Linked DNA regions of Parabacteroides timonensis. The protein of the gene in region 1 interacts with the protein of each later gene in a pairwise test. Links are inferred from orthologs where the notes say so. Each region holds a gene or a part of one and is shown on either strand. Other genes may lie near its edges.

Region 1 (15,939 bases):
TTTGGATCGGACGTCCGATGCCGGTATTTAAATAAATAGATGATGAAACAGATATTATTTAGCATGTTATTCCTGTTGGGCGGCTTACTGAACGGTAACGCCCAGCAACCGTCACTGCAATTCAATAAAGACGGAAAATTTAAGATCGTACAGTTTACGGACGTACATTATATCCATAACAATCCGAAATCGGCAATCTCTGTTGAAAGGATTAATGAGGTATTGGATGCAGAAAAGCCGGATCTGGTACTCTTCACCGGTGATGTAATCTACGGAAAACCTGCCGAAGAAGGTATGCGCACCATACTCAACCTGGCAGCCCAACGCAAAATACCTTTCGGTATGACATTCGGTAACCATGATAACGAGCAAGGGCTGACACGTGCGCAGCTGTTCGATATTATCCGGACAATCCCTTATAACCTGACCGACTCAGTAAAAGGTGTATCCGGAGCCAGCAACTACATCCTGCCGATCAAATCGTCGAATGGAAATAAAGATGCAGCCGTACTTTATTGTATGGACTCTCATTCGTATTCACAGATCGAAGGGATCGGCGGATACGATTACATCAAGTTCGACCAGATTCAATGGTATCGCGACAACAGCACTAAATTCACAAAGCAAAACGGTGGAACGCCGGTTCCTTCATTGGCATTCTTCCACATCGCTTTACCGGAATACAATCAGGCAGCATCTGACGAAACTGCTATAATGGTAGGAACACGTAAGGAAAAGGCTTGTGCACCGCAACTAAACTCCGGCCTGTTTGCTTCCATGAAAGAAATGGGAGACATCGAAGGCGTATTTGTCGGTCACGACCATGATGACGATTATGCCGTTTACTGGAAAGGTATCTTATTGGCTTACGGCCGTTATACCGGTGGCGACACGGTTTATAACAATCTGACCAACGGTGCCCGTGTGATCGAAATGACAGAAGGTGAAAAAGGTTTCAAAACCTGGATTCGTTTAAAGGATAACGAGATCATCAACAAGGTGAATTATCCTTCGGACTTTATCAAGAAGAAAGACTGATACACCATTGCGTCATAAAACAAAAAAGTCCTCTCTGCTTGATGCATGAGAGGACTTTTTTTGCTATATACTATCTTATTCCGGCTTAAGTACTACACCTAAACTCTTCTTCCCGTCCATCTTTATAACGATCGGTTTGTCAAAATGGATATGACGCAGATACTCTGTATCCTCAACAGCCGGTAAAGCATTCAAATACGCTTCATCGAACCAGCCGTCGCCTTTGAAAGGATTGATTGTGAAGTAACCGACACCGAAAGAAGTCAGGTTCTGGAAGAAATGCGTTCCCTGGCTCGGGTCGACACGATAGTTCTCCAGGCCACATTCCACTATCACACGCGCATTACTGATATGAGGCCATTTCACCGGGATACCTAACCAATGGTCACTGCTGCCCCAACGTCCGGGACCAACCAAGACATAGTTCTTCTCCTCTTCCGTGAAACGACGGTTCAGCTTCTCTATCTCATAAGCGATCAACTGATTGTTTGAAGAATTGAAAGCGCCGCTCTTTACATAGATAATATCCTGTACGTCCGTCACGATACCATGACCCAATACACTGGTCGAAGAAAGGATTGTCTCTTCATTCTTAACCTGGCTCAGGTCTTCATCCATAATCTCCTTGTTATCGACGATCGGACGGATCTGAAGCAGATAGAAAGTTGCCTTATCATGATTATTAGGGTCGACATTTACAGCAAACTCGATCTCTACCGGACGCCCCATTTCCTCCTGACCGATACGAAGCAATTCATCCAACGTCTTTGCCAACGGGAATACATCATGTTGCAGGATATTAACGAAAGAGAGGATCTTCCGCCCTCCGGAATAATAACCGTCACGAATGATCTGATCGTACGGATCGTAAGTAGAAACGATATATTTCAAAGAACCGTCGGCATCGGCATCCTTCAGGTTCAGACGCAACAAGTTGAAAGAGTCGTCGATAGAGAACTGCTGTGCCAGGTTCTCCAGATCGAGCGCATAGAAGCGGGTCTGCGTCTCACGAAGGGCGAAATCCATCGTACTCATCTGCAAAATATTATGCGGGTGGCGCGGGGAGAAACGCAAAGTTTGACCACCGTCAACAATATATTTCCCCAGTCCGAGGGCGATATTGGCTATACCGTCTTCCGCCTTCTCGTTACCGATCGGGTAGAAATTCAGTGATCGGGCCACCCCGGAGATGGTCGGGTAGAAATGATCGTTGTAACGGTTGCCGACCACTTCCTGCAATACGATCGCCATCTTCTCCTGATCGATCAGGTTGGAAGTTGCCGTCATATATGCCTTACTGTCACGATAGAACACAGAAGCATACACCGCCTTGATCGCATCGCTCAGAATACGCAACATCTCATATTTATCCTCCATCCGGGGAATCATATAAGTAGAATAAATACCGGCGAACGGTTGATAATGAGAGTCTTCAAGCAAACTGGACGAACGGACGGCTATCGGACTCTTCACGACATCGAAGAAAGCCATCAGGTCGTCGATCAGACTGGCCGGCAGACTGGCACGAAGGAAATATTTAAGGATCGTCTCATCGTCGGCATCCCCCAAGGCGATAGGCAACAACTCGTTCGTCTCCATAAATTCGTCGAAGATATCGGTACATATAACTACCGTCTTCGGTATGTTGGTATTGAAGTTTTCCGTCTCCAATTTCGGATAACGTTTCACCATTGCTCCCATAAAAGCAAGGCCTCTCCCCTTTCCTCCCAGCGAACCGTCACCGATACGGGCAAAGTTGCTGTACTCGTCGAAACGGTCTTTCTGGTAGATGGCCACCACCCCGGAGTTCTTCATCCGGCGGTATTGTACGATAAGGTCGAATATCAGTTTACGAGCCTCATCCATATCTTTATAATCGCTCACGTCCACTCGCTTCAGGACCTCTGCCGGCGGGAACATGGCACGCGAATAGAAGAAGCGTGAGAAATGATTGCGCGAAAGATGATAAACCAACGAATCGTCCGGTATCTGGAAGACTTTCTTCTGCAAATCCTTCAAATCCTTGATACGCATGATCTCTTCCTTCGTCTGCGGATTCAGGATAACGAAATCGCCAAACCCGAAACGCTGCATAATCTTCTTACGGAGATCCTGCGGGTAACTTTTCGAATTCTTATCGATAAACGACGCACCCAGCTCCTTCGCATATACTTTATTGCACGACTCTGACGACTCCAGGACAAAAGGAATGATCAATCCCGTCTTACGGACATACTGCCCAAACTTATAACCAGCATAAGGATCTTTCATCCCATTATGCATAAAACTCATATCCGAAACGATACCGAGCATATTATCCCGGTACTGGTCGAATATACGGACAGCTTCCTCGTAGGTTCTTGCCAGTTTGATTTTCGGACGACCACGCATACGAAGCGTCTGCTGGTGACCGTTAAGCGCCTCCTTGGCAAACATCTGGCTCTGCTCCAAAACAAACTTATACAGATGCGGCAAAGCGGAAGAATAGAAACGGATCGAATCTTCCACCAACAGAATGATCTGCACACCTACACTTTTCGTATCGTCGGGCGCATTCCACTTATCTTCAATAAGTTTAATAATAGCCAACAACAGCTCGGCATTTCCCAGCCAACTGAATACATAGTCGATCGCACTCAGGTCTTCATTGGCTATACGTTTGGAAACTTCTTTGGAGAAAGGCGTCAACACCACGATAGGAATATTAGGATAATGCACCTTGATCTCCTTTGCCGCCGCAAAAATATCGCGGTCGTCCATATTAGGCATGCAGATGATCAATTCAAAATTACGGTCTTCCAGTTCAGCCAGTGCTTCTTCTTCCGTAGTCACCTGGGTAAAACGGGGAGGATAACGAAGGCTCAGCGAAGTATATTCGTTAAATATCTGTTCATCGACCCGCCCGTCGTCTTCCAACATAAAGGCATCATATTTTGTAGCAATAAGCAATACATTATATATACGCTTATTCATTAGATTGGCGAATGATGTGTCTTTAAACACAAGGTTCTTAAAATCCGGTATTCCGCTCATAACGATTTCATAGAATTATATGCGCCCAAATGTAAGGAAAAAAAAGAAGAAAGAAGTCATGACCTGAATATTAAAAGACGCTTGCCTGTACACTAAATATTAGGCATATTGAAGCTAGAAGGATGGCAAGCAAGGAGAATCAGCCCAAAGATATGCATCAAAAACATATAATTCACTATCAAAAAGAAAGCAAAACCCTTGGTCAGTCCATAGAATTCGCTACATTTGCCTACACATTGTTATTCCTAAAAAAGCAAGAAACGCTATGAAGACAGAAGTTATTTTATCTGCACTGGAAGCAAAGCACCCGGGCGAAAAAGAGTACTTGCAAGCCGTGAAAGAAGTTCTTTTATCAATAGAAGAAGTTTATAACCAGCATCCGGAATTCGAGAAAGCCAAGATCATCGAACGGCTGGTAGAACCGGAACGTATCTTTACTTTCCGTGTACCCTGGGTAGACGATAAAGGTGAAGTACAAGTCAATTTAGGATACCGCGTACAATTTAATAATGCGATCGGCCCGTATAAAGGAGGAATCCGTTTCCATCCGTCTGTAAACCTTTCTATCCTTAAGTTCCTGGGATTTGAACAAACATTCAAAAATGCACTGACAACCCTGCCGATGGGTGGCGGTAAAGGCGGTTCAGACTTTGCTCCCCGTGGAAAGAGCGATGCAGAGATCATGCGTTTCTGCCAGGCTTTCATTATGGAACTGTGGCGTAACCTGGGTCCGGATCGTGACGTTCCGGCAGGTGATATCGGCGTTGGTGGACGCGAGGTAGGTTATATGTATGGAATGTACAAGAAACTGGCTCGTGAAAACACTGGTACTTTCACCGGTAAAGGCATGGAGTTCGGAGGTTCTATCCTTCGTCCGGAAGCTACCGGCTACGGTGCTCTCTATTTCGTACATCAGATGCTCGAAACACATGGAATCGATATAAAAGGAAAAACAGTAGCCGTTTCCGGTTTTGGAAATGTGGCTTGGGGAGCGACAAAGAAAGCTACCGAACTGGGTGCTAAAGTCGTAACGATCTCCGGTCCGGACGGATATGTGTATGATCCGGACGGTATCTCGGGCGATAAGATCGAGTACATGCTGGAATTGCGTAACAGCGGCAACGATATCGTGGCACCTTATGCCGACGAATATCCTAACGCCACTTTCTATCCCGGCAAGAAGCCTTGGGAACAGAAAGTGGATATTGCCCTTCCTTGCGCTACCCAGAATGAGCTGGATGCCGACGATGCCCGCAAGCTGATCGAGAACAAGACCTTATGCGTTGCTGAAGTCTCCAACATGGGATGTACGGCGGAAGCTGTCGATCTGTTCATCGAACACAAACAGTTGTTTGCTCCGGGTAAAGCCGTTAACGCAGGCGGTGTAGCTACTTCCGGACTTGAAATGACGCAGAATGCCATGCATATCTCCTGGACTGCCGAAGAAGTGGATGCCAGACTGCATCAGATCATGGGTGCTATCCACGAGCAATGCCTTGCTCACGGTAAGGACGGCAATTATGTGAACTATGTGAAAGGTGCCAACATTGCCGGCTTCATGAAAGTTGCCAAAGCTATGATGGCGCAAGGTATTGTATAATAAAGTATGGCACACTTTTTGTGATTACTTTTATACAAATACAACTCAATAAAAGTAAACATTATGATCTTAAGTAGGAACTTATCAAAAGCTTTCAATGAACAGGTAGAAGCAGAAATGTGGTCTTCAAACCTGTACCTGTCAATGTCAATCTATTTCCAGAAAGCAGGCTTGAACGGCTGTGCGCACTGGATGAGAAAACAGGCAGAAGAAGAAATGGAACATGCCCACAAGATGATCGATTTCGCTATCGACCGCGGGGGTGACATCACTATAAATCAGATTAATGTCGTTCCGACTGCATGGGGTACTCCGTTGGAAGTATTCGAACATGTCTACAAACACGAAGTGCATGTATCAGAGTTGATCGACAAGATGGTTGACATCGCCGAAGCCGACAACGATCATGCTGCCAAAGACTTCTTATATGGTTTCGTTCGCGAACAGGTAGAAGAAGAATCATCGGCAAAGGCAATTGTAGACCAACTGAAAATGTATGGAGAACATCATGCAATTCTTTTGGATCATAAGCTTGGCAAAAGATAATTTCTTTCCATAATAAAGAAACTCCGATCCTTGGTTTAACAGGGACCGGAGTTTTTTTATTTCCTCACCTTACCGGGATTCTTTGCCATAAAGTCTTTCCAGCCGGTATACTTCTTCTCCGAGATAGGATTATTTGTCTGGAAATAATGACATACAGCGGCTGCCAATCCGTCGGTCGCATCCAATTGGGGTAACATCGACTCTTCGGGAATATGCAGGAAACGTTGTAGCATTCCTGCCACCTGTTCTTTCGCTGCATTCCCGTTACCGGTAATAGACATTTTGATCTTCAACGGTGCGTATTCGAAGATCGGGATTTCCCGTTCCAAAGCAGCCGCCATGGCAACGCCTTGGGCTCTTCCCAGCTTCAGCATACTCTGCACATTCTTTCCGAAGAACGGCGCCTCGATTGCCAATTCGTCAGGATGATATTGGTCGATAAGCGCCAGTACACGTTCGAATATCTTCTTTAAGCGCAGGTAATGATCTTCGTACTTGTTCAGTTGCAGTACGCCCATAGCCTCAAGTTTAGGTTTATTCCCTTCGATCTTCAGGACACCGTATCCCATCACGATCGTTCCGGGGTCTATACCTAATATAACACGGTCTTTAATCATTCTCCCAGTCTATTTCTTCCAGTAAGGTACTGAACCCAACGATCTTGGTTCCGAAACGTGTAATCAACTCCTGTTGCAGGGCACGGCCTTCCGATTGCATCCAGTATTCCAGTGTCTCCGGATTCTTTACATGGAACTGCACCGAGTAACTGCTCGCATCCTCAGTCTCATCCTGTAAGATACGGCGTAAGTAAGGTGTTCTTAAAAATCCGCTGGCTGCAGCACGAGGTATATAACTCTTTTTCAGATATTCTATGCACTCGGTAAGGATATCATTCTCTATATTGAATGTTGTATTATAAACGATCATATTCTTTTTCTCCAAATTTCTTACACAAAGATAGCGAATATATCAGGAAAACCTCTATATTTGCACTCGAAAACCAAACCCGGGGCATTAGCTCATCTGGCTAGAGCGTCAGACTGGCAGTCTGAAGGTGATCGGTTCGAGTCCGATATGCTCCACGGAAAAGCACACATGCAGAGGTTCACTGATAAAGTGAGCCTCTTTTTTTGTATTTAATCCGATAATAGATAAGAAAACAAAAAGAGGATGCCCAACCAAGGACATCCTCTCACATTTATTTTACAGTTATAAAATCAGCTCTTCTTTGCCAGTTCCGATTCGATCGGGTCGTCGTACTGTTTCTGCAGCTTGTGAAGTTCGTCCATCAACTGCTTGGTTACTTCTTCCGTACCCGGTTTGTTATAGAGGTTATTCATCTCCATCGGGTCGTTTTGCAGATCATACAATTCCCATACATCGATATCGTCGTAGAAATGCATTAACTTATAACGATCCGTACGTACTCCGTAATGACGTTTCACCATATGTTCCGCAGGGAATTCATAATAATGGTAATACAAAGAGGTACGCCAGTCTTTCGGATGTTCGCCTTTCAGCAACGGCAGATAAGAATCGCCCTGAATGTCTTCCGGTATCGGAGCACCGGCCAGTTCCAGGAAAGTAGCAGCATGGTCGATATTCTGAACCATTTCAGGTATATCACCCTTTATTCCACCCGGATAGCGAACCAGCATCGGTGTACGGAAAGATTCTTCATACATGAAACGTTTGTCGAACCAGCCATGTTCACCCATATAGAAGCCCTGATCTGAAGTATAAACAATGATCGTATTATCCAGCATGTCGTTCTTTTCCAGGTAATCCAGTACGCGGCCCACATTGCGATCTACAGAATGGATCACACGGATATAGTCGAGCATATACTGCTGGTATTTCCACTCTGCCAACGCTTTACCGGAAAGTTTCTTTTCCTTGAACTCCTTGATGATAGGATCGTAATGTTTATCCCAGGCAGCCTTTTGTTCAGCATTAAGCTTGTTGTACATTGCACGGCCGGCCTTTTCCAGTCCCGGATTAGAATGGATCTCATTCTCTTTGTCGGCCAGCTTCAAGTCATAGACAAGGTCCATATCCTTGATGATGCTCATTTCCTGTTGGGAAGCAGCGATTCTGCCTTCATACTTGTCATAGAATGTTTCCGGAATAGGGAAAACAACGTCCTTATACAACTCCAGATCGCAAGTATCGGGCATCCAGGTACGGTGCGGAGCCTTGTGATGCAGGAGCAGGCAGAACGGTTTCTCCTTATCCCTCTTTTGATCCAGCCAGTCGATCGCCAGATCGGTCGTTATATTGGTGGCGTATCCTTCAATTTGTTTCTTCTCACCGTTGTCGATGAAATACGGATTGTAATAGTCTCCCTGTCCGGTCAGGATATTCCAATAGTCAAATCCGGTCGGATCGGAAGTAAGGTGCCATTTACCTACGACAGCAGTCTGGTAACCTGCTTGTTTCAACAGTTTAGGGAACGTCTGCTGTGCACCGTCGAAAGTATGTGTGTTGTCGGTAAAACCATTTTTATGGCTATGCTTACCGGTCAGCAAACAAGCACGGCTCGGGCCGCTTAACGAGTTGGCAACAAAGCTGTTGGTAAAACGGACCCCTTCTTTGGCGATACGGTCAATATTAGGTGTCTCGATGAACCGGTTATCGTACGCACTAATCGTTTGGTACGAATGGTCATCACACATGATGTAGAGGATGTTCATCGGCTTTTTGTTCTCCTCTTTCTCCTTGCAGGAGGGCAGCGATGCCAACATCGCTGCTCCTGTTAAAGAAAATAATACTGTAGATCTAACGTTTTTCATATATCTTGCTTATATAAATGAGTTTACCACCCTGGGTTCTGTTCCCATTTACCTCCTGTCAGCGACAGCATACGAGGTTGAATAGGTAACAGATAGTCGCGACCGACATTAAACTTCCATCCTTGCTCGTAACCGGCCGGATTGCTGGGCACTACATAACGTAAAGCATCACCCGGCTTTCCTGTCAGATAAAGATTATTTCCGGAAGGCTGGTCATACACCAGCTTACCATCAAACTCCGGATGATTCTGCAAGTTGCTTCCTACAAAAAGAGCACCTTTCGCCCACTTACCGACAATCAGTTCATCGGCAGCAGCCCAACGCAGGATATCTTCCAGACGACGGCCTTCACAAGCTTTTTCAATACGGCGTTCACGGCGCACAGCCTGAATATATTTATTCAAATGACGGAAAGGATAATCGGATTCCTGATTATATTCCCGATCAAAGTCAACGGCAGGCATACCAACACGGTCACGCAACGGTTGCAAAGCTACGATAATATTTTGAGAATTGGCAGCTCCATCCAATTCAGCCATCGCTTCTGCGTAATTTAACAGGATATCGGCATAACGGAACTGAATAGCAGGTGTTGCCCCCTTAAATTCTGCATCCAGACTACCGGTATAATCGATCTGCACATGCTTCAATAAAGAATAACCGGTCATGTTCTGGTTATAGGCAGAGGAACCGATCAGCGGCGGAACCACGTAATATGGAGGTGCATCGTCCGGACGAAGTTGCTGTCCCGGTGCACAAATGGTTTGTACCAGACGCGGGTCGCGAACGGTTGGCAATAGTTCGTTTCCGAATACCTTCTTGGCTTCTATCAGTGCATTACCCACAAAAGGCTTTCCGTCGATAGTCAGGTAATCGTCTACCAATGAAGCTGTCACGCCGACGCCTCCGCCACCCTGGTTCAGGTAACGGTTCACGTTGTTTCCGATCTGGTCGCCGTCATACATCTTAAACCAGAGGACTTCCGGGTTACCGGATAAATCTGTTGTCTGGAACATCTGACGGTAATCGTTCGTCGTATTTCCGGTTGTATAAATCTTCCATACACCACGATCCATCACCTCTTTGGCAGCAGCTATGGCTTGTGTGAAATAACTCTTTATCTTTTCGTCCGTTACCGAAGGATCATAAAACTTATCCCCCTTTGCTTTGTGATATTTCTCCCAGGTTCCTTCAAACAAGGCGACTTCGCTCTTCAGGGCACGGGCTACGTCTCTGTGCACACGCATCGAACCACTGTTATTCTGTTCGTTCAGATAAAAGATCGCCTTATCCAGATCCGCCAGGATACTGTCGGCTACGACCGTACGACTGTCGCGGGGAAGTTGCATGGCACCTTCGTCCGGATCGAGCGGCGTGCTGACCCATGTCAGGGGACCATAATTCACAAACATCTGATAATAATACCAGGCACGGAAATAGTAGGCTTCACCTACATACTGGTTATACTCCGAAGTTCCCTCTTCTGCGCAGTTACCTAAGTTATTAAGTAAAAAGTTCAGATTACGGATACCTGTATAGTTCGACAACTTGGAAGCTCCGCTCAATGTGGTCTCCCCGGCCAGACGGGAACTTACCGAGCTGGACGACATATTATCACTGTGTGTATCATACCCGGCAATATTTCCACCTCCACCGGCACCGAAATCCTGCGCACGCAGGCCGCTACCATAAGCTGCACCTGTCTGGTAGAACTGATCCAGGTAGTTTCTCATTTCGCCGGTACTGTTGAAAGGCTGTGCAGTAGAAAGCACACCTTCCGGCATTTTATCTAAATCAAAGCAAGATGTAAGGCTGAAAGCCAGGATCAAGCCTAAAAATATATTTCTTTTTTTCATAAGATCTCTAAATTATAAGTTAACAACTAAACCCACAGATATCACCCGGTTCATCGGATAGTTCTTACCACCTTCACTGGTATAATCATTCTTTGTATAGATCGCTTCCGGGTCATACATACCTTTCAACTTTGTAAAAGTCAATAAGTTCTCACCGGAGAAGAATACCTGTGCCTTCTGCAAACCGACTTTGTTCGTCCAGATTGCAGGAAGGTCATAGCTTACTGTCAGGTTTTTCAGACGGCAATACGCACCGCTCTGAATATACCGGTCGCTGGTCGTCATCGTTTTATCACGGAACGGTACAACGCCACCTGCCGTATGGATATAGGGTTTCGGATAGTAAGCACCCGGATTCGATTCACTCCAGTAATCCAGATGTTCCTTGAACACAGTCACCTGTGCATACGGACCGCTTCCCCAGAAATAAGCACCTGTTCCCGGATTCCAGTCACGTTTGCCTACGCCCTGGAACATCATGCTCAGGCTTATGCCCTTCCAACTGATAGAACCGTTCACTGTATATTGATAACGCGGGGTCGTATTACCGATCACCGTCATATCGCCCATATCATCCAATGTGTTGGTTCCTTTGTTAACTTTATTGTCGCCATTCAGGTCGCGATACTTCACATCGCCCGGTGTCCAGGGACGTCCGCTGATAAACGACATATCATATTTCTCATTATAAGCGTCGGCTTCTTCCTGTGTCTGTATCAGACCGTCGGCACGATAACCCCAGATTTCACCCACTTTCTTCCCTGTATACCAATTGTCATTCGGGTTCGTTCCGGTCGGGTTGGCATATTCGGTCACTTCTGAAGTGGCATCGGAGATTGAACCGCCGATCGTATATTGAATATCACCGTTGATTTGTCCGCGATAATTCAAAGCCAACTCCCACCCCCGGTTACGCATACGTGCATTATTTGTTTTAGGAGCATCGGCTCCGAAGAAATCAGGGAAGTCGACACCAGGGCCTAACATATCTTTCGTATCGCGCTGGAAAATGTCGAACGTACCGGTCAAAGAGTTTCCTAAGAAACCGAAATCAATACCGATATTCTTACTTTCCACTTTCTCCCAGGTTGTATTCGGATTTACTACACCCGGTGCTTTTGTAAAGATATGGCGTCCGTCGGAGAAGATATAATTACCTAAACCGTTGTTCAAAGACATGGTTGCCGCAAAAGTATAGAGGGCGGCACCTGCCTGATTACCCAGCAAACCATAAGAACCACGTAGCTTCAGGTTAGACAACACATCTGTCACAGAGCTCATAAACTCTTCACGCGTGATATTCCATCCCAGCGATACGGAAGGGAAAAATCCCCAGCGGTTGCCGGAAGCGAAGCGGGAAGAACCGTCGTAACGACCGTTCACTTCAACCAGGTAACGACCATCGTAATCATAATTGATACGTCCGAAGAAACCACGGGTAGCCCAGCCGTTACGGGTATCGACAACGGTCTTGTCGCCTGTTCCCATTCCCACGTTCGGGTTGCTGGTTGAATATAATCCTGTAATGGAGTTCTTCATCAGGCTGTAGTCATAGTCTTCTTCCTGGAAACCAGCCATTACAGTAAAGTTATGCTTTTCAGCAATGCTGAAAAGGTAATTTGTGTACAAATTGATCGACTGATAACGTGAGCGGTCATAGCTGCGGGTAAATTTACCATCAGGCGACATACCTAACTCCGAGCGTACCCCTTTAGAAGTGCTCACACCGTCGGCTCCATAAATAAGCGGGCTGACGTTCAGGGCTTCATATTCCTTGTTACCCATTTTATACGTATAGTCGAAGAAGATAAACCAGTTCTTCATCGGCTGGATTTCCAGACCGGCGGTAAGGTTCATATTATCACGCTGTGTATTCGTATAAGTACCACTCTGCAGGTACGGGATCATTGTCAGCTCCGTAAAGTTTCCGTTCGGGTCGATCGGCGAAACCGTCGGACGGAAACGTGCCAGCGAATGATAGAAACCTTCGCTGATACCACCGTCACCGAACGGGGTATTCTGGTCGGAGTGCATGAATTTGGAATTCACCTTCAACTTCATCCAGCTGGTCAGCTGTGAAGTGATATTAGCCGCAAAATTATAACGTTTATAATCCATGTCGGCATAACGAAGGATACCGTCTTCCGAATAATATCCTCCTGAGATATAATATTGTGCCGCTTTACCGCCACCGCTCAGGCTGATGTTATGATTCTGCTTGAAAGCCCAGTTCTTATAATGCAGATCAAAATAGTTCACATTACCTACTCCTGACTCCGAGTTTTCGAAAGCCGGGTTCATATTGGCATTAGCAGGTAGTTCGAACCACGGATTTACGCTGCTCGGATCATTAATATACTGTTGCAGCAGACCTAGTTTCTCGTCACTGTACAAACGCGGTGAACCGGCATTTGTAACACCTGCATTCCAGTATTGAGCAAAGTCGTACGAATTAACCATATCTGGTAATACAGTCGGCGAACTCCAACCTACCGTTCCCTGGTAATTGATACGCATTTTACCTTCTTCCCCTTTCTTGGTAGTCACCAGGATCACACCGTAAGCTGCACGCGCACCGTAGATAGCACAGGCCGCCGCATCCTTCAATACCGATATGTTTTCAATATCGCTGGGGTTTACATCCGAAAGACTCATTTCCACACCGTCCACCAGGATATAAGGTGCAGCATTATTGTCAAGGTTTCCTTGTCCACGCAATGTCAAAGTACCGGTACCTCCGGGACGGCCGCCACTGGAATTGCTAACCAGCAACCCCGGCACCATTCCCTGCAGACTCTGCACAGCATCAGCTACCGGACGAAGCTCCAGCGCCTCGCCTTTCACCGAAGAAACCGAACCGGTCAGGTTCACTTTCTTCTGTACACCATAGCCTACCACTACTACTTCGTTTATATCCACTGCGTCACTAAGCATTTTAATAGTTAGATTAGTCATGCCTTCCTTCACGAGTATCTCCTGAGGGATCATGCCAATATAAGAAATCAATAAAGTTTGCCCGGGCGATACGCTAATGGAAAACTTTCCATCCGCATCGGCAATCGTTCCGCTCTGTGAGTTTTTCACCTGAACGGCTGCTCCGGCCAAGGGTTCCGACGTAGCCTCTTCTATGACAACGCCATTCACATTTTGCTGTGCAAAAACGGCACAACAGAATAACATCAGTAACAATGTTACAAGAGATTTTTTCATAAAATCGAATTTTAAATGATAATAAAATAAAGTTCTCAAGACGGGTAACTACCCAGTGGTTTACTACCTCATGTAAAAAATCAACTCTTAACTATACCATAAGCGTTTATAATTAGTTAACTATTCACAACGCAAAGTTGCATTTTCCGCCACAGACGGATGTCAACCTGCGTACTTTTCATGTCAAAATCCATCCCGAAGTTCTAATTAAGTCAGCTATTTTCAACTTCAGATTGGTTTTATTACATTTGCGGTAATTAGAATGAGATATGATGGAAAAAAGCTCTGTTACACGAATTTTATACTTTCTGATCCTGCTGTTTTCCTGCAACGGATTTATAAAGGGGAACAATCCCAGTTATTATTTCCAGCAACTGAGTCTTGACAAAGGACTCTCGCAAACAACAGTTAATTGTATCCTAGCCGACAACAAAGGACTGATCTGGATCGGGACTGCTTCGGGACTGAACTGTTTCGACCGCTACGATATGAAAAGCTATTTCCATGAAAAAGACAATCCCTATTCTTTACCGGGAAATACGATCTACTTCCTGGCAGAAGACTCCCTGAACAATATCTGGATATCGACCAATAACGGCTTAACCCTGTACGACAAGAGCAGCGACTCATTCCATCCGATCCTGTTCGAAGATAAAGCGATCCTGACAAACTCTTTTTATACCTGCCCCGGCGCCATCCTTTTCTCTGCAAATGATGGCCTGTACATATATGATTATAAAAAGCAGGCATTCAGTAAAAGATCGATCATCCAAAAGGACTCATCCAACTTCAGGCCGTATTACATAAAACCCTGGGAGAATGGAGAGCTTTTACTTATCTCCCACTGGAACGGCATTCTCAGATATAATCCGGTTTCCGGTCAGATCTCCCCCACGGATTATCCGGTGCAGACTAATCTGAACGCCGCCTATCTGGATAGTAAAAAAAGACTTTATCTGTCTTCCTATAATAAAGGGTTCGTTTGCTATGCCCCTAACGGTGAGAAACTCTATCATATCCATACAGGAAATTCAAAACTGAATAACAACCTGGTTCTCGACTTCATGGAGATAGATAATAAACTCTGGATAACCACCGATGGCGGAGGCATCAATATCATGGATCTGAATAATCCCTCGGATATCACAGCTATTATGCATACGCCGGGAGATATGAGCTCCCTTCCTGTTAATTCCGTCAAATGTCTTTACAGGGATAAACAAGATAATATCTGGGGCGGAACGGTTAGAGGCGGCATGATCGGTATAAAGGAGGTCTTTATGAAAACATATAAGGATGTACCTCTCAACAATACAAACGGATTAAGCGATATATCAGTCATCAGCATCCATGAAGATAAACGAGGACGCTTATGGCTGGGGACGGACGGAGGAGGTATCAACCAATATAATCCCTATACCGATACATTTAAGCATTACCCTTCCACATACGGGGACAAGGTCGTATCTATTACCGATTATTCAGACTCGGAACTGCTTGTATCCTTATATACGAAAGGTCTTTACCTGTTCAATAAGGAGACAGGACGTTACAGCCGCCCTTTCCATGTGATCGATGAAGCGACAACAATCGATCAGTTTCATGGTGGTAATGCGTCTATGGCTTACAGGATCACGGATGAGTGGTCTTACTTCCTGGGCAAAAATGCTCTCAGCCATAATCTTAAGACCGGGAAATTCTCATTCCTGAAAGTCGACGGAAAAGAGTTAGCCGTCGGTCCGATGAAGATGGTATGCACTGACAACCGGTCTGCTTATATCATTCAAAGCAATAAGCTTTATGAAGTACATCACGGCAACGACACAATACATGTCCTGCTCAGTATCGGGGAACACGAAACGAT
Region 2 (15,940 bases), on another replicon or contig:
GTGATAAACCCGTCCATTGCCGGAACCGGCGACGATTGCCGCGCTTATCTGAGCGATACCCCTTTGATATATGCTTACGGAATGGATCATTTGTTTGACAACCTGCCCTACGCCAAAGCCCGGGAGGCGCGATATGCCATGCGCGAACATTACGGGAAAAACCATTTCTACCGCTTAAAAAGAAAAGAACGTTGCTTCGACCCGAAAGAGCAGCAATATGTAAGTGACCTGTTCCGCCGTTTCCATATAGAGAGCGAACCGGTGTTCGATACTTACCGGGAAGGCTTCCGCTGGGTCAGGTAGGTTTGTTCATCGTGAAGACACTTTAGTTTCACCTGCAGGAAACAAAGGTTTCACTTGCAGGAAACAAAAGTTTTGTCCATAGGAAACTTTAGTTTTGTCCACAGGAAACTTTAGTTTCACCCAGACGAAACAAGCTGAAACTCACAACTATGTTTGATAATCAGATACAACAGATAATATGAAAGTAACGAAGCAAAACACCTACCGGAAGAAGCCGGCACAACGAGCCTTGGGGCTTGACGAGCTGGTCATGCTACTGAAGGAGGAGAAGACACGGGAAACCGTGGAGCATTTCAGAGAACGGTTGCAACGGGCTTATCCCAATAAGAGCTACGCCTACACGCGTAAATTACCCCAAATCTTGTTTGCCGGGACGTTCCGGTGCGGCGAGATGAAAGAATACAACGGATGGGTACTACTGGAGATCAACCACTTAAGCGGAAAAGACGAAGCATCGGTTTTGCGAAAAAAGGTAGCCGGGTATCCGCAAACCCTCTTTGCAATGGTAGGCTCGAGCGGGCGGAGCGTGAAGTTCGTGGTGCCTTACACCCGTCCCGACGGTTCATTACCCCGTTTGCACAGCGAGGCGGAGTTGTTTCATGCACATGCATACCGGCACGCACTCAAAACCTACGAGCCGCGCCTCTCGTATCCGATCGAATTGAAACACCCCGTGTTGGAACAATGCTGCCGCCTGAGCTACGACCCGGAAGTGTACTACAACCCCGAAGCTCTCGTCATCCACCTGGAACAGCCTTCGGAGATGCCGGCCGAAAGTTTGTATCAGGAGAAATTCGAGAAACGGATGCCGGCACAGCATCTTGTAAAATCGTACTACGACCACCACCGCTACCTCTCCGTACAATACGAACTGGCCCTGGGGCAAGCCATTGAGAAGTATGGCGACCTGGACGAAAACTTCGACTTTAAGCCGGTACTGGTCTGCCTCGGTCAGCTTTGCTTCGGTGCCGGGATCGGCGAAGAAGAATGTGTGAAATGGACGCTCCTGTACTTCGGCAATATCATACCGGAGGTAGAGATACGCGAAACGATAGGCCATACTTACCTGAAAGAGAATGGCTTCGGCAACCAGGTATTGTGCAAGCCTGAACAATTGCAGGCGCTGAAAACAGAAGAGTTTATGAACAGGCGCTATGATTTCCGGTTCAACACGATGGCCGGCGGGACGGAATACCGGGAGAGGAATTCGTTTTGCTTCGATTATCGACCGATGACCGAACGGGTGATGAACAGCATCGCCCTGAATGCGCAAAAAGAGGGCCTGCAACTCTGGGACAGGGATGTTCGCCGCTATGTCAATTCCGATCGTATTCCCGATTATGCACCAATAGAAGATTATCTGGCCCGTTTGCCCGAATGGGACGGGAAAGACCGGATACGGCCGCTAGCCGCCCGGATCTCGTGCAACAACCTGCGGTGGGAACAGTTGTTTTACACCTGGTTTCTGTCGATGGTGGCTCATTGGCAGGGACGCGATCGGCAGCATGGCAACAGTGTGTCTCCTTTGCTGGTGGGCGAACAGGGGTGCGGCAAATCCACCTTTTGCTTCAATCTGCTCCCACCGCAACTCAATAAGTATTACACCGACAGCATCGACTTCAGCCGCAAGCGGGATGCCGAGTTATACCTGACACGTTTCGGGCTGATCAATATCGACGAATTCGACCAGGTGACCTCGAAGCATCAGGGTTTCCTGAAACATTTGTTGCAAAAGCCGGTGGTCAACCTGCGCAAGCCGTATGCCAGCCAGGTGGAGGCAATCAGGCGTTATGCCTCGTTTATTGCCACGAGCAACCATACGGATCTGCTGAGCGACCCGTCAGGCAGCCGTCGTTTTATTTGCATCGAGGTAAAAGGGATAATAGACAACACCCAGCCTATTGCTCACGAGCAGCTTTACAGTCAAGCGATTGCAGCTTTGAATAAAGGCGAACGCTATTGGTTTACCCACGAAGAGGAGTTGGTACAGATGCAGGAGAACGAAGAATTTCAGCAACGTCCGTTGTGTGAAGACTTGTTTTACCGTTTCTACCGTCCTGCGGAAAACCGGGAGGAAGGAGTCAAAATGTCGGCCGGCGAGATTTATCTGTCGGTACAGGAAAAAAGCAGACAGAAGTTACCGGGCGGACAGATCTCTCATTTCGGACGTTTTCTGAAAAAATCGGGACTGACCAGTTACAACACAAACCGGGGCAGGTTGTATTTAGTGGTAGAAAGACAGATTTAGTGATAGCAGTGGCCTCCCCTCTTGCAAACAAAGAGTTGCTACCACCACATATAAAACATTAATAACCAGAATATTTTATATGTGGTGGTAGCAGTTGTAGAAAATGTTGTAATTTCAATATATCTCTAGAGGAATAGTTACCGCTTCGAAATAAAAGAGGAGCTCTGTTATTGGACGAATGCCCTTCAAGGCGCAAAAGGCCGTATTCGACAAACTGCTCGAAGTGGCGGATGTGGCTAATCTGAGCAAGGACGAGCGTGTCTTGTATGACGAAGTCCTGAAACGTTACCGCGACTATAAGATTTGATTTATTAACATGAAAGCCGAAAGCAGGTAAAACAGCCCCCCGCTAAAGAAATGCCCCGTTAAAACTATTATATGTGCCGTTAATTCTTTACATTTGCCACAAAATTAGCAGATATGACAGAGAGCAAGGATGAACACATATTGAACGTCATTAACTATCCGGAGGATTTACGAGAGTTGCCCCAGGAAAAGTTGGGGGAAGTATGTGCAGAGTTGCGTCAATACATAATAGATATACTTTCAGAAAATCCCGGACACCTGGGAGCAAGCCTGGGAACGGTGGAACTGACCGTCGCCCTTCATTACGTATTCAACACCCCATACGACCGGATTGTCTGGGACGTAGGCCATCAGGCATACGGACATAAAATTCTGACAGGACGCAGGGACGCATTCCATACACTTCGTAAATTTAAAGGCATCAGCGGTTTCCCCAACCCGGAAGAAAGCCCCTATGACGCATTTATTGCGGGCCATGCCTCCAACTCGATCTCGGCAGCCATGGGTATGTCGGTCGCCTCAGCACTGAAAGAAGAAAAGAACCGCCACGTAATCGCCGTTATAGGTGACGGAGCCATGACGGGAGGACTCGCTTTCGAAGGGCTGAACAATGCCTCGGCTAACCCCAACAACCTGTTGATCATCCTCAACGACAACGATATGGCTATCGACAACTGTGTGGGAGGATTAAGCCAGTACCTGGTAGATATCACAACCAGCCAGGCATACAACAAAATGCGTTACGACGTGTATCGCGGCCTGAAAAAGATGAAGCTGATAAACAACGACCGCCGGGGAAATATCATCCGCTTCAATAACAGCCTGAAGGCATTACTCACACAGCAACACAACCTGTTTGAGGGTTTCAGTATCCGTTACTTCGGTCCGGTGGACGGACATGACGTAAACTATATGATCAAGTTGCTGAACGATATAAAAGACCTGCAAGGTCCCAAGTTATTACATATCAAAACAAAGAAAGGCAAAGGTTTCAAACCTGCGGAAGAGTCGGCCACCGAATGGCATGCTCCCGGCAAGTTTAACAAGGAAACCGGTGAACGCATCATTATACACAATCTGGACGAACCGCAACTGTATCAGGATGTATTCGGACATACGTTGGTAGAACTGGCCGAACAGGACGAACGGATCGTGGGAATTACCCCCGCTATGCCGACAGGCAGCTCGATGATCCATATGATGAAAGCATTCCCCAAACGGGCATTCGACGTCGGGATTGCGGAAGGACATTCAGTGACTTTCTCCGCCGGACTGGCCAAAGAAGGAATGATTCCTTTCTGTAATGTATACTCGTCGTTTATGCAACGTGCATACGACAATCTGATCCATGATGTGGCACTGCAAAAGCTGCATATGGTGATCTGCCTCGACCGTGCCGGCCTGGTAGGTGAAGACGGAGCCACACATCACGGAATGTTCGACCTCGCTTACCTCCGCCCGATCCCGAACCTGACTATCGCCTCCCCTCTCAATGAACTGGATCTGAGAAACCTGATGTACACCGGATATAAAGAAGCTCCGGGAACATTTGTGATCCGTTATCCACGGGGCAAAGGTGAAATGAGGGACTGGCGTAATAAAATGCAGGTACTGCCCATTGGCAAAGGGAAAAAATTGAACGAAGGAGACGACATAGCTGTTCTGACCTTAGGTCCGATCGGAAACGAAGTAATAAAAGCCATCAGTGAAATGAAGGGTGAAGGCATATCGGTTGCCCACTACGACATGATTTATCTGAAACCGATCGACGAAGAGTTATTACATGAAGTAGGCAAAAAGTTCAAACGCATCATCACCGTAGAAAACGGAGTGGTGAAAGGCGGCTTGGGCAGTGCCGTACTTGAATTCATGGCAGATAACGGATATACTCCGCGGGTAAAACGCATCGGTATACCCGACTCATTCATTGAACACGGATCAATTCCCGAATTATACAAGCTATGCGGCCTGAATGCCGATAGCATCGCGGAAGAGATCAGAAAGATGGTGAACGATTAATTAGTAACAACATGAAAATTATTATTGCCGGGGCAGGCGAAGTGGGTACGCATCTCGCAAAGATGTTATCGCAGGAACAACAGGATATCATCCTGATGGACCCGAGTGAGGAGCGATTGAATTTCACTAACTCCAACATGGAGATCCTCCCGATGGTAGGGAACCCTACTTCAATCCGTGATCTGGAAGAAGCAGGAATAAAAAAGACAGACTTGTTCGTCAGCGTTACACCTGAAGAAACAACAAATATCGCTGCCAGCATCCTAGCCTCCAAGCTCGGAGCACGCAAAACACTGGCCCGTATCAATAATTACGAATATCTTTTACCCAAAAATAAAGAACTGTTCGAAAAACTGGGTATCCATTCGATGATCTATCCGGAGATGCTTGCAGCTAAGGAAATTGTGAATGCCGTACGCCGTCCGTGGACACGCCAGTATTGGGAACTGTTCGGGGGGGCTCTGATCCTGATCGGAGTAAAGGTTCGTGAAAACTCACGGCTGGTAAACAGACAACTGGCCGAGTTGCTGAACGAACAGAAACTATACCATATCGTTGCCATCAAACGGCAATACGAAACGATTATCCCACGGGGTACCGACTATGTCTTACCGGGAGATATCGTATTCTTTACCACTACGAAAGAGCATATCAAAGACGTACAGATACATGCCGGTAAAAAAGATCCGGAAGTGAAGAAGATATTTATCATGGGAGGAAGCCGTATCGCTATCCGTACCAGCCAGTATCTGCCGAACAATATCCGTGTCAAAATCCTGGAAACCAACAAAGAGAAGAGTCACCGCATAGCGGAAGTAGTACCTAGTAACGTCTTGATCATTAACGGCGACGGACGCGACACCGAACTGCTTATGCAGGAAGGTATCAAAGATGCACAGGCTTTTGTCGCCCTGACAGATAACTCGAGTACGAACATACTTGCCTGTCTGGCTGCAAAACGTTTCGGTGTATTCAAAACGGTCGCCAAGATTGAAAATATCGACTATATTCCACTGGCGGAAAATATGGATATCGGTTCGGTTATCAACAAGAAACTGATAGCAGCCAGTCATATCTACCAGTTCCTATTGGATGCCGACGTGTCGAACGTGAAGTTCCTGACATTCGCCAATGCCGATGTGGCAGAGTTGGTAGCGCGTCCCGACTCGAAAATCACACGTAAACAGGTAAAAGACCTGCGTCTGCCGAAAGACCTGACGCTGGGAGGGCTGATACGGGACGGAGAGCCGATGATGATCAAAGGTGATACCCAAATACAAGCTTACGACCACGTAGTTGTTTTCTGCCTGGAAACAGCCATGCGTAAACTGGAAGATTATTTTAATTAGTATGCTACTGAATGTACGTTTCATAATAAAAATGCTGGGGATGATGTGCATCCTCGAGACGCTGTTCATGCTGATGGCGGCAGTCGTTGCATTCCTCTACAAAGGAAACGACCTGTATCCTTTATTGCTTTCCTGTGGAATCCTGTTCGGGACAGGTGTTACACTCTATGCAATCGGTTTCCGGGCCAACGAATATTCTGCCGGACGACGGGAAGGGATGCTTACCGTAACATTCACCTGGATACTTTTCTCCCTATTAGGTATGCTCCCTTTCTATCTGGGAGGTTATATCGACAATGTGACGGATGCATTTTTTGAAACAATGTCGGGGTTTACCACCACCGGATCTACCATACTGACTGATATAGAAGCGTTACCGAAAGGCATCCTGTTCTGGAGAAGTCTTACACAATGGCAGGGTGGTATCGGTATGATTGTATTTACAGTGGCCCTGATGCCCATTTTAGGCGGGGGAGCCACTCAACTGTTCAATGCGGAAACACCGGGAATTACACACGAGCGGTTCCGTCCGCGTGTTACCCAGGTAGCCAAACGGCTCTGGGGTGTTTATTTATTCCTTACTCTCCTATTGATCGGCCTGTTATGGATAGGTCCCATGGATTTATACGATGCTGTGAACCATGCCTTGACAGCGATCTCTACCGGGGGATATTCAACCAAAAACACCAGTATCGCTTACTGGGATTCGGCTTATATAGAGTATGTCATCTCTATATTCATGTTTATCGGAGCAACCAATATGACATTGATCTACTTCTGCTTCAACGGAAATGTGAAGAAACTGTTCCACGATGAAGAGTTCCGCTGGTTTTTCTGGTTTGTAGCAATCATGATCGCTGTTTCTACGGCCTGGGTAATGTACCAGGGGGTTGCTACTGACTTCTTATCGGCGTTCAGGAAAGCCTCGTTCCAGGTAGTCACTCTAGTCTCTACCTGCGGATTTGTAACCGACAACTACATTCCCTGGGGGCCGTTCTTCTGGATGATAGCCTTGATCCTGATGTTTATATGCGGTTGTGCCGGTTCTACCTGCGGGGGATTAAAAATAGGACGGTTCGCCATCCTTTCTAAAAATCTCTTCAATGAGTTCAAGAAACAAACCCATCCCCATGCCATTATTCCGGTGCGGATGGATACACATATCGTATCCGGCGAAGTGGTACACCGTGTACTGGCTTTTGCCGTTGCCTACATGCTTCTTATTGTAGTAAGTTGCATCGTTCTGATGCTTGACGGACTGGGGTTTGAGGAGTCGATCGGAGCTGCCGTTTCGGCCATAAGCAACGTAGGACCGGGACTAGGAAAGCTGGGGCCGGTCGATAACTTCTCCGAAGTTCCTGTCGTTTCCAAGTGGTTCCTTTCATTCCTGATGATGACAGGCCGTCTGGAAATATTTACCGTATTGACTTTACTCGTTCCCGGATTCTGGAAACAATAAAATAACAGATCATGAAAGCACCTGCAATATTCCTCTTTATCATCGGTTACCTGTGCAGCACGCTGATAGCCACCTCACAAATAACCTCCCAGCGGGAGACGACCGATCTGTTGCCCGAAGGTACTTTCACAAACGGAATAGAAGGCCCAGCCACCGACAAAGCCGGAAACCTCTATGCCGTGAATTACGCCAAAGAAGGGACGATCGGCATTGTGTATCCGGACGGATCGCACGAATGCTTCGTGACACTGCCGGAAGGTTCCACAGGCAACGGTATCCGATTCAATAAAGAAGGGAATATGTTGGTAGCCGATTATACCGGTCACAATATCCTGAAAGTAGATATGAAAACCAAAGAAATCAGCGTATATGCCCATGAACCGAAGATGAACCAACCCAACGACATCGCCTTGGCCCCCAACGGAAATCTGTATGCCAGCGATCCGGACTGGCCCAACAAAAAAGGACAGCTCTGGTTGATCACACCCGATGGGAAAGTAAGTCTTTTAGAAGGAAATATGGGAACGACCAACGGTATCGACGTAAGCCCCGACGGGAAGAAGCTATATGTCAATGAGTCTGCCCAGCTGAAGGTATGGGTCTATGATATCAAACCGGACGGGACGCTCAGAAATAAAAAGCTTTTCCACACCTTTGAAGGCTTCGGGATGGACGGTATCCGCTGTGATGTGAAAGGGAACTTATACCTCTGCCGTTATGATAAAGGGACCGTTGCCATCATCAACCCGAAAGGTAAATTGATCCGTGAGATACAACTAAAAGGGCAAAAACCTTCGAACATAACCTTCGGAGGCTCGGATAATCGACGCTGCTACATCACTCTCCAGGACCGCGGTTGCTTCGAAACCTTCATTGCTGAATACCCCGGAAGAGAATAATTATTCACGTTATTGAAGATTTCTTTAGGTCTGATATACGCTTTTGCTTAATTTTGCGTTATAATAGGTACGAATTACTAAGATGTAACGCAAAATGATAGAATATATTAAGGGGGATATTGTAGAGCTGACTCCTACACAAATGATAATTGAGTGTTCCGGGATTGGCTATCAACTTAACATATCTCTGACTACATACAGCGCATTCAACGGGAAACCTTCCGGGAAAATTTACGTATATGAGGTTATACGTGAAGATGCCCACCTATTATTCGGATTTGCCCTGAAAGCAGAACGTGAGTTGTTCCTGCTGTTGACTTCCGTATCCGGAGTCGGCCCAAATACAGCCCGCATGATCTTATCGTCACTTCCCCCTTCCGAACTGATACAGGTGATCGCCACTAAAAATGAAACGGCTCTCACCTCGGTGAAAGGTATCGGACAAAAAACAGCCCAACGCATCCTGGTCGACCTGAAAAACAAGGTTAAAGTCGGAGATATGGTCGTTGGTGAAACAGCAGCTCCGGTGCCTGGTCATGGTGCAGTCGCAGAAGAAGCGGTTGCCGCCCTGGTTATGTTGGGATTCCAAAAGGCAGCTTCACAAAAGGCTGTAAGCTCGATACTGAAAAGTTCGCCTATGCTGGCAGTGGAACAAGTGATTAAAAGCGCACTCAGAATGCTTTGATAGTTGACAGTTGAGAAGTGGCAGTTGACAGTTTAAAATGAAAAAGAAAGCTCTAAAATATCTTATCTGGGTAACAGTACTACTATTCGGGGCCGGCATGATCTCGCTGAATGCCGATTACCTGACATATACGGCTACATTACCGGATATTCAGTTATTGGAAGGACAGGACATGCCCGACGGAAAAGATACCGTTCCGGCAACCCGTTATCCGGTATCCAAAACCGTACCGCAGGACTATGAAGACTTGACAAAGAAATCCCCGATGGACTTACGGGATCCTGAGAACGTAAAGACAGCCGTCGAATATGATATTAAGACCGGAACTTATGTGGTTCGTACCCGGTTGGGAGACAAGGACCTGACCACCCCTATCAGCCTGACTCCCGAAGAATATCAGGATTATAGTATGCAACAATCGCTCCGCTCTTACTACCGTCAGAAAAACGAGGAGGAGTTTCAGAAAGAAGCTGATAAAAAATTCAACCTGGCCGATATGCAGTTCGGTATCGGTGCAGCGGAAAGAATATTCGGCCCGGGTGGTGTACGCGTAAGAACACAGGGGTCTGCGGAAATTACAATGGGTCTGAAAAGTAACAGTACCAAGGACCCTTCACTTCCCGAGCGTGCCCGTAGCCGTACATTCTTCAACTTCGACGAGAGTGTACAGCTCAATGTACAAGCCAGCGTCGGTTCGAAAGTAAACTTCGATATGAACTACAATACAGAGACTTCATTCGACTTCGACTCTAAAAAGCTCAAACTGGCTTACACCGGAGAAGAAGATGAGATCATCAAGTCGCTGGAAGCCGGTAACGTATCGATGACGACCAACAACTCCCTGATAAACGGGGGGGCCGCCCTGTTCGGTATGAAGGCAGACCTTCAGTTCGGAAAGCTGAGGGTAAACGCATTATTTGCACAGCAGGAATCGGAGTCAAAAACCGTAAACTCGAAAGGTGGCGTACAAACCAAGCCGTTCGAACTGACCATCGACAAGTATGATGAGAACAGGCACTTCTTTCTATCACACTATTTCCGCAACAGATACGATGAAGCTGTCAAGGCATTACCTACCATCAATTCAAAGATAACGATCAAACGCATCCAGGTATGGGTTACCAACAAAAGAGGTAACTACGACCAAGCACGTAACATTGTTGCTTTTACAGATATAGGTGAGAACGACAGAAATTACATGGTGAATCCCATTGCTTTCCCGATAAACGGAAACCCTGAGTTCCCGGCTAACGACGCGAACAGCTTATATAACGAAATGATCACCACCTATGCCGGAGCACGCGACTACACGGCCGTCAATCAGACTCTTTCCGCTTTCGTCGGTGGATCGGAGTACGAAAAGGTCGATAATGCGCGCTTACTGGATGCTTCCGAATATACATACGATAGCCAGTTGGGATATATTTCACTTAAAACAAGCATGCAGCCTGGTGAAGTACTAGCTGTAGCCTACGAATATCAATATGACAACAATGGCACACCTAAGACAGTAAAAGTCGGTGAGTTCTCAGACAATAATCCTGAAAATCCGAGTGGATGTATCTACACCAAGCTGTTAAAAGGTACAGAGATGTCACCTGCCATGAAGTATTGGGATCTGATGATGAAAAACATCTATTCACTGGGAGCTTATTCCGTACAGAAAGAAAAGTTTCGTCTGGATGTGATGTATCAGAGCGATACGACAGGTACTTACCTGAACTATCTGCCGGAATCGACAGACCAAAAAAAGATATGGATCCGGATTATGGGTGCCGACCGTTTGAATTCGCAGAACGAACCCCATGCCGATGGCTTCTTCGACTTCGTAGAAGGCTACACGATCCAGGCAGATATGGGTAGAGTGATCTTCCCGAGCGTCGAACCGTTCGGTTCCAGCCTGAAGAAAAAGATGATAGAGCAGAATATATCTGCGGCTATCGCCGACAAATATGTATTCCAGGAATTGTACGACTCTACGCAAACAGTTGCCCGGCAGATAGCCGAAAAGAACAAATTCAAGATGACGGGAGAATACAAAGCCTCTTCCGCCGCCGAAATACAACTGGGAGCCAGCAATGTAGCGCGCGGATCAGTACGCGTAACTGCCGCCGGAGCCACACTGACCGAAAATGTAGACTATACAGTCGATTATACATCAGGAACAGTTACAATCCTGAATGAAAGTATCATCTCTGCAGGAACACCTGTCAGCGTATCGCTGGAAAACCAAACAGCTTACAGCATGCAACGTAAAACGATGATGGGGCTGGACCTGAATTACCAGTTCACACCTAATTTCTCGTTGGGGGCTACCATCATGCACATGTCGGAAATGCCTCTGACTACAAAAACGGTCATCGGTGAAGAATCTATCAAGAATACACTATGGGGATTAAATACAGCCTATAAAGGGGAAAGCCAGTGGCTGACCAATATGTTCGACAAGCTACCGCTGCTTACGCTGACCAAACCCAGCCAGATCTCATTCAACGCCGAGTTTGCCCATTTGATTGCCGGACATTACGAAAGCAAAGAAAACGGAGGCTATTCTTATATAGATGATTTCGAGTCGACACAAAGCGGCTTCGACCTGTTGAGCCCTTATCCCTGGAAACTGGCCAGTACACCGTATGACGATAATAAAGCAAGCGCTTTGTTCCCCGAAGCTTCACTGGTAAACGATATAGAATATGGTAAAAACCGTGCTTTATTGGCCTGGTATTATGTGGATGGTTTGTTCACCCGCAGAAGCTCCAGCCAGAGACCATCGTACCTCAACAAAGACAGTCTGTCGAACCATTACGTTCGTGAAATCCAGGTATCCGAACTATTCCCCGACAAAGACCAGGGATATAATGAAACCAGTACGATCAATGCATTGAACCTTGCTTTCTATCCAAATGAACGTGGCCCGTATAACCTGGATGCCGATTTAGTAAATTCTGACGGTACACTACAAAATCCGGAAAAACGCTGGGGTGGTATAATGCGCAAAATCGATCAGAGCGACTTTGAAACTGCCAATATCGAATACATCGAATTCTGGATGCTCGACCCGTTCCTTGAAGATGAGAATGGGACCAATAACGGTGGAGATTTATACTTCAACCTTGGCGAAATATCCGAAGACGTACTGAAAGACGAAAGAAAGTTCTTCGAGAACGGCTTACCCATCGATGGAGACAAAAGCAAAGTAGATTCCACAATATGGGGACTTGTTCCTAAACAACAAAGTACTGTATACGCTTTCGACAATACTGCCGGAGCACGCACCAAGCAGGATGTCGGGCTGAACGGTCTGTCTGCTGATGAGGAGCTAGAGTTTCCAACTTATGCGGAATTCATAGAAAAACTGAAGACAAAACTGAACCCTGATATCATCTCAAAGATGGAGAGAGACGAATTCTCTCCCCTCAGAAACCCTGGTACTGATAAATACCATTATTTTCGTGGTTCAAATCTCGACGCCAACCAAGTCGGCATTCTCGACCGTTACAAACGCTACAACGGAACAGAAGGAAACTCCGCCGAAACCGGCACTAGTGGAGAAAGATATGACACCTCCGCTTCAAAGAATCCGGATGTAGAAGATCTGAACCAGGATAATACCATGAACGAGAATGAGAAATACTTCGAATACAAAATTCCCATTCGTCGTGATGAACTGGCAGTAGGCTCGAACTATATTGTAGGCACAAAAGAAACTTATCCAGTCTTGCCGGATGGTACCAATGCCAATAATAGTAAGGAGGAAAAGGTTACCTGGTATCAGTTCAAAATACCTATCAAGAAATACAATCGTCGTGTCGGAAGTATCAACGACTTCAAGACCATCCGTTTCATGCGTCTATACATGACGAATTTCAAACAGCCGACCATCCTTCGTTTCGCTACGTTCGAACTGGTTCGCGGCGACTGGCGTTCTTACGAACAAGATTTGTCCGATCCAAAAGTACCGGTTAAGTCTAATGCCACACTGGAAGTATCTTCGGTGAACATCGAAGAGAACAGTTCGCGTGAACCCGTCAACTACGTAACACCTCCAGGAGTGAGCCGTGAACTTATGACCGGGCAGCCTCAGCTAGCACGTCAGAACGAACAGGCTTTGTCGATGAAAGTGACTGAACTGTCACCGTTTGATGCACGTGCGGTATATAAAAATACCTCTTACGACCTGCGCCAATATAAACAGATGCAGATGTTCATCCACGGAGAAAAGATAAGCGACGAAGATTCTTATATCCCAAGTAATGGCGACCTGTCCGTATTCATTCGTTTGGGATCCGACTATAAGAACAATTACTACGAATACGAAGTACCTCTGACATTGACCGATTATACAGGTAAAGGGAGGAGGTTCACTGCTGAAGAAGTTTGGAATCCTACGACAAACACGATGAACATCACTTTCGAAGTATTGACAAACCTTAAGCTACAACGCAACAAGGATAAACGCGCCGGAGTCAATGGAGTCAATTACCAGACCGTTTATTCGATGCCTGACCCGAACAACATGCTCAATACGATCAGTATCGTCGGTAACCCGAGTCTAGCGGAAGTGAAGACCATCATGATCGGTGTTCGTAACAAATCGAATACAGTGAAGAGTGCCGAAGTTTGGGTGAACGAATTACGCCTGAGCGACTTCAACGAGTCAGGCGGATGGGCTGCCAATGCCAACCTCAATGTGGCCGTATCCGACCTGGGGACAGTCAACGTGGGTGGACGCATCGAAACGGCCGGCTTCGGGGCACTCGACCAGTCATTATCCGAACGTCGTATCGACGACTTCTCACAATATAACATAGCAACCAATATCGAATGGGGTAAATTCTTCCCGGAAAAAGCTAAAGTCAGCATCCCGATGTACTATGCCTACTCGAAAGAAATGACCAAGCCCCAGTATAACCCGCTCGATCAGGATATCAAATTAAACGATGCCCTCGATGCTGTAGAGACAAAAGCCGAAAAAGACTCTATCAAGAACTTCTCGGTAGATAAAACCGTAATCAAAAGTATCTCGTTCAACAACGTGAAAGCGGATATCCGCAGTAAAAACCCGATGCCTTACGACCCGGCCAACTTCTCGATCGGCTATTCTTACAGCCAGACTAAAACGCAGAATCCGGAAACCGAATACGAAACGACGAAGGATTACCGTGGAAACTTATCGTATAGTTACACACCGTACGTAAAACCGTTCCGTCCGTTCCAGAAGATAAAGAAGAACAACGGATACACCCGTTATGCCAAACAGTTCAGCCTGAACTATGTTCCGTCGAACATCAGTTTCCAGACGGCCATGATGCGTAACTATTACGAATTGCAGTTGCGCGACCTGGAAGACACAGGCAGTAAGCCGGAAGCGTCCTTCAGTTCAAACTTCTACTGGGATCGTGCTTTCAGTTTGCGCTGGGACTTCACCAACAATCTGAATATGACATTCACTTCCGGTACGAATGCCCGTATCGAAGAACCGTATGTACAGGTAAACAAAGAACTGAATCCTGATGGATATCAGGTATGGAAAGATTCTGTAAAGCAAAGTATCGCCGATCTGGGTACACCGTTGAAGTACGACCAGACATTCAATGTTACCTGGAACCTGCCTTTGCAGTATATCCCTGTACTCGATTGGGTAAACAGCTCGTTGACCTACAACGCGCAATACAACTGGGACCGCGGGGCTGTTGTCGAATCCGACTATGAGATCGGTAACACGATTAAAAACAACCGGCAGTTCGATTTACAGAACAGCTTGAACATGCTTTCACTCTATAACAAGAACAAATACCTGAAAAAGGTGAACCAGAAATTCTCTGCCACCCGTACGGCTACCAAAAAGAAAGAACAGAAAGAGATCAAACTGGAAAAAGACATACAGCTGAATATGGATAGCGGAACCGTCGTTCAACACGGCATGTTCACCAAAAAGGTACGTATCACTGCACGCGGAGCCGATGGGAAGGTGTATTCAATCAAGTACAAACCGATCAACTACGCACAGGTAATGATCCTCAATCAGGATACTGCCCACCTGAAGCTAACCATTAAACCCGGTCCTAAAGCAACCGAAGACTTCTTGTATAAGGCAGCCGAGCATGCTTCACGCTTCCTGATGATGGTACGTCGTATCAACATTCAATACCAGACAACCGATGGTATGATGGTTCCCGGATTCCGTCCGATGATCGGTGACATTTTCGGTCAGGGACGTTCGCCGTTCGGCCTGACACCTGGTCTGGGTTTTGCCTTTGGTGCCGTAAACCGTCAGTTCCTGGAAGATGCCAACGAACGAGAATGGCTGGTCTATAACCCGACCAACATAACACCTGCCGTAATGAGCAGTGCAAAGAACCTGAACATACGGGCAAACCTCGAACCTATCACCGGTTTGAAGATCGACCTGAATGCCAACCGGGTAGATACACGCAGTACCGATATACAATATATGTATCCGGGCATGCCTGAACAAACCGGCGGTAACTTCCTTATGACAACCATCGGTCTTAGAGGTTTCTTTAAAGGTAGTGGTAATATCGACAACGGATATGCTTCGGAAACATTCAACAAGTTTATCGAAAACCGTGAGATCATAGCCAACCGTCTTGAAAGCCAGTATAGTGGAACGAACTATCCTTCGGGCGGCTTCCTGGCAGAAAACGGACA

The links.
Region 2: the proteins of ruvC (region 1) and ruvA interact in binary tests that used the Escherichia coli proteins (3 or more experiments, as listed by UniProt). The link is inferred for Parabacteroides timonensis from one-to-one orthologs.

What each region holds. Positions count from the first base shown.
Region 1 is NZ_LT669940.1:1,024,650-1,040,588, reverse strand. Bases 5,055-7,916 are described here. They hold ruvC (crossover junction endodeoxyribonuclease RuvC), read right to left. Parts: upstream 6,835-7,916; coding sequence 6,274-6,834; downstream 5,055-6,273. Other genes in these bases: BQ7394_RS04695 (sulfatase family protein), read right to left, coding at 7,435-7,916; BQ7394_RS04705 (DUF4286 family protein), read right to left, coding at 6,827-7,144; BQ7394_RS04715 (ferritin), read left to right, coding at 5,735-6,217; gdhA (NADP-specific glutamate dehydrogenase), read left to right, coding at 5,055-5,671. In the rest of the region: BQ7394_RS04735 (alkaline phosphatase family protein), read left to right, coding at 1-35; BQ7394_RS04730 (metallophosphoesterase family protein), read left to right, coding at 43-1,038; BQ7394_RS04725 (PEP/pyruvate-binding domain-containing protein), read right to left, coding at 1,114-4,071; more of gdhA, read left to right, coding at 4,337-5,054; more of BQ7394_RS04695, read right to left, coding at 7,917-9,009; BQ7394_RS04690 (RagB/SusD family nutrient uptake outer membrane protein), read right to left, coding at 9,033-10,865; BQ7394_RS04685 (SusC/RagA family TonB-linked outer membrane protein), read right to left, coding at 10,878-14,075; BQ7394_RS04680 (hybrid sensor histidine kinase/response regulator transcription factor), read left to right, coding at 14,345-15,939.
Region 2 is NZ_LT669941.1:3,297,108-3,313,047, forward strand. Bases 7,610-10,472 are described here. They hold ruvA (Holliday junction branch migration protein RuvA), read left to right. Parts: upstream 7,610-8,677; coding sequence 8,678-9,268; downstream 9,269-10,472. Other genes in these bases: BQ7394_RS21010 (TrkH family potassium uptake protein), read left to right, coding at 7,610-7,684; BQ7394_RS21015 (SMP-30/gluconolactonase/LRE family protein), read left to right, coding at 7,696-8,583; sov (T9SS outer membrane translocon Sov/SprA), read left to right, coding at 9,306-10,472. In the rest of the region: BQ7394_RS20990 (DUF6078 family protein), read left to right, coding at 1-303; BQ7394_RS20995 (BT4734/BF3469 family protein), read left to right, coding at 482-2,551; BQ7394_RS26340 (hypothetical protein), read left to right, coding at 2,730-2,858; dxs (1-deoxy-D-xylulose-5-phosphate synthase), read left to right, coding at 2,972-4,876; Trk system potassium transporter TrkA, read left to right, coding at 4,888-6,225; more of BQ7394_RS21010, read left to right, coding at 6,227-7,609; more of sov, read left to right, coding at 10,473-15,940. UniProt on the Escherichia coli protein: The RuvA-RuvB-RuvC complex processes Holliday junction (HJ) DNA during genetic recombination and DNA repair.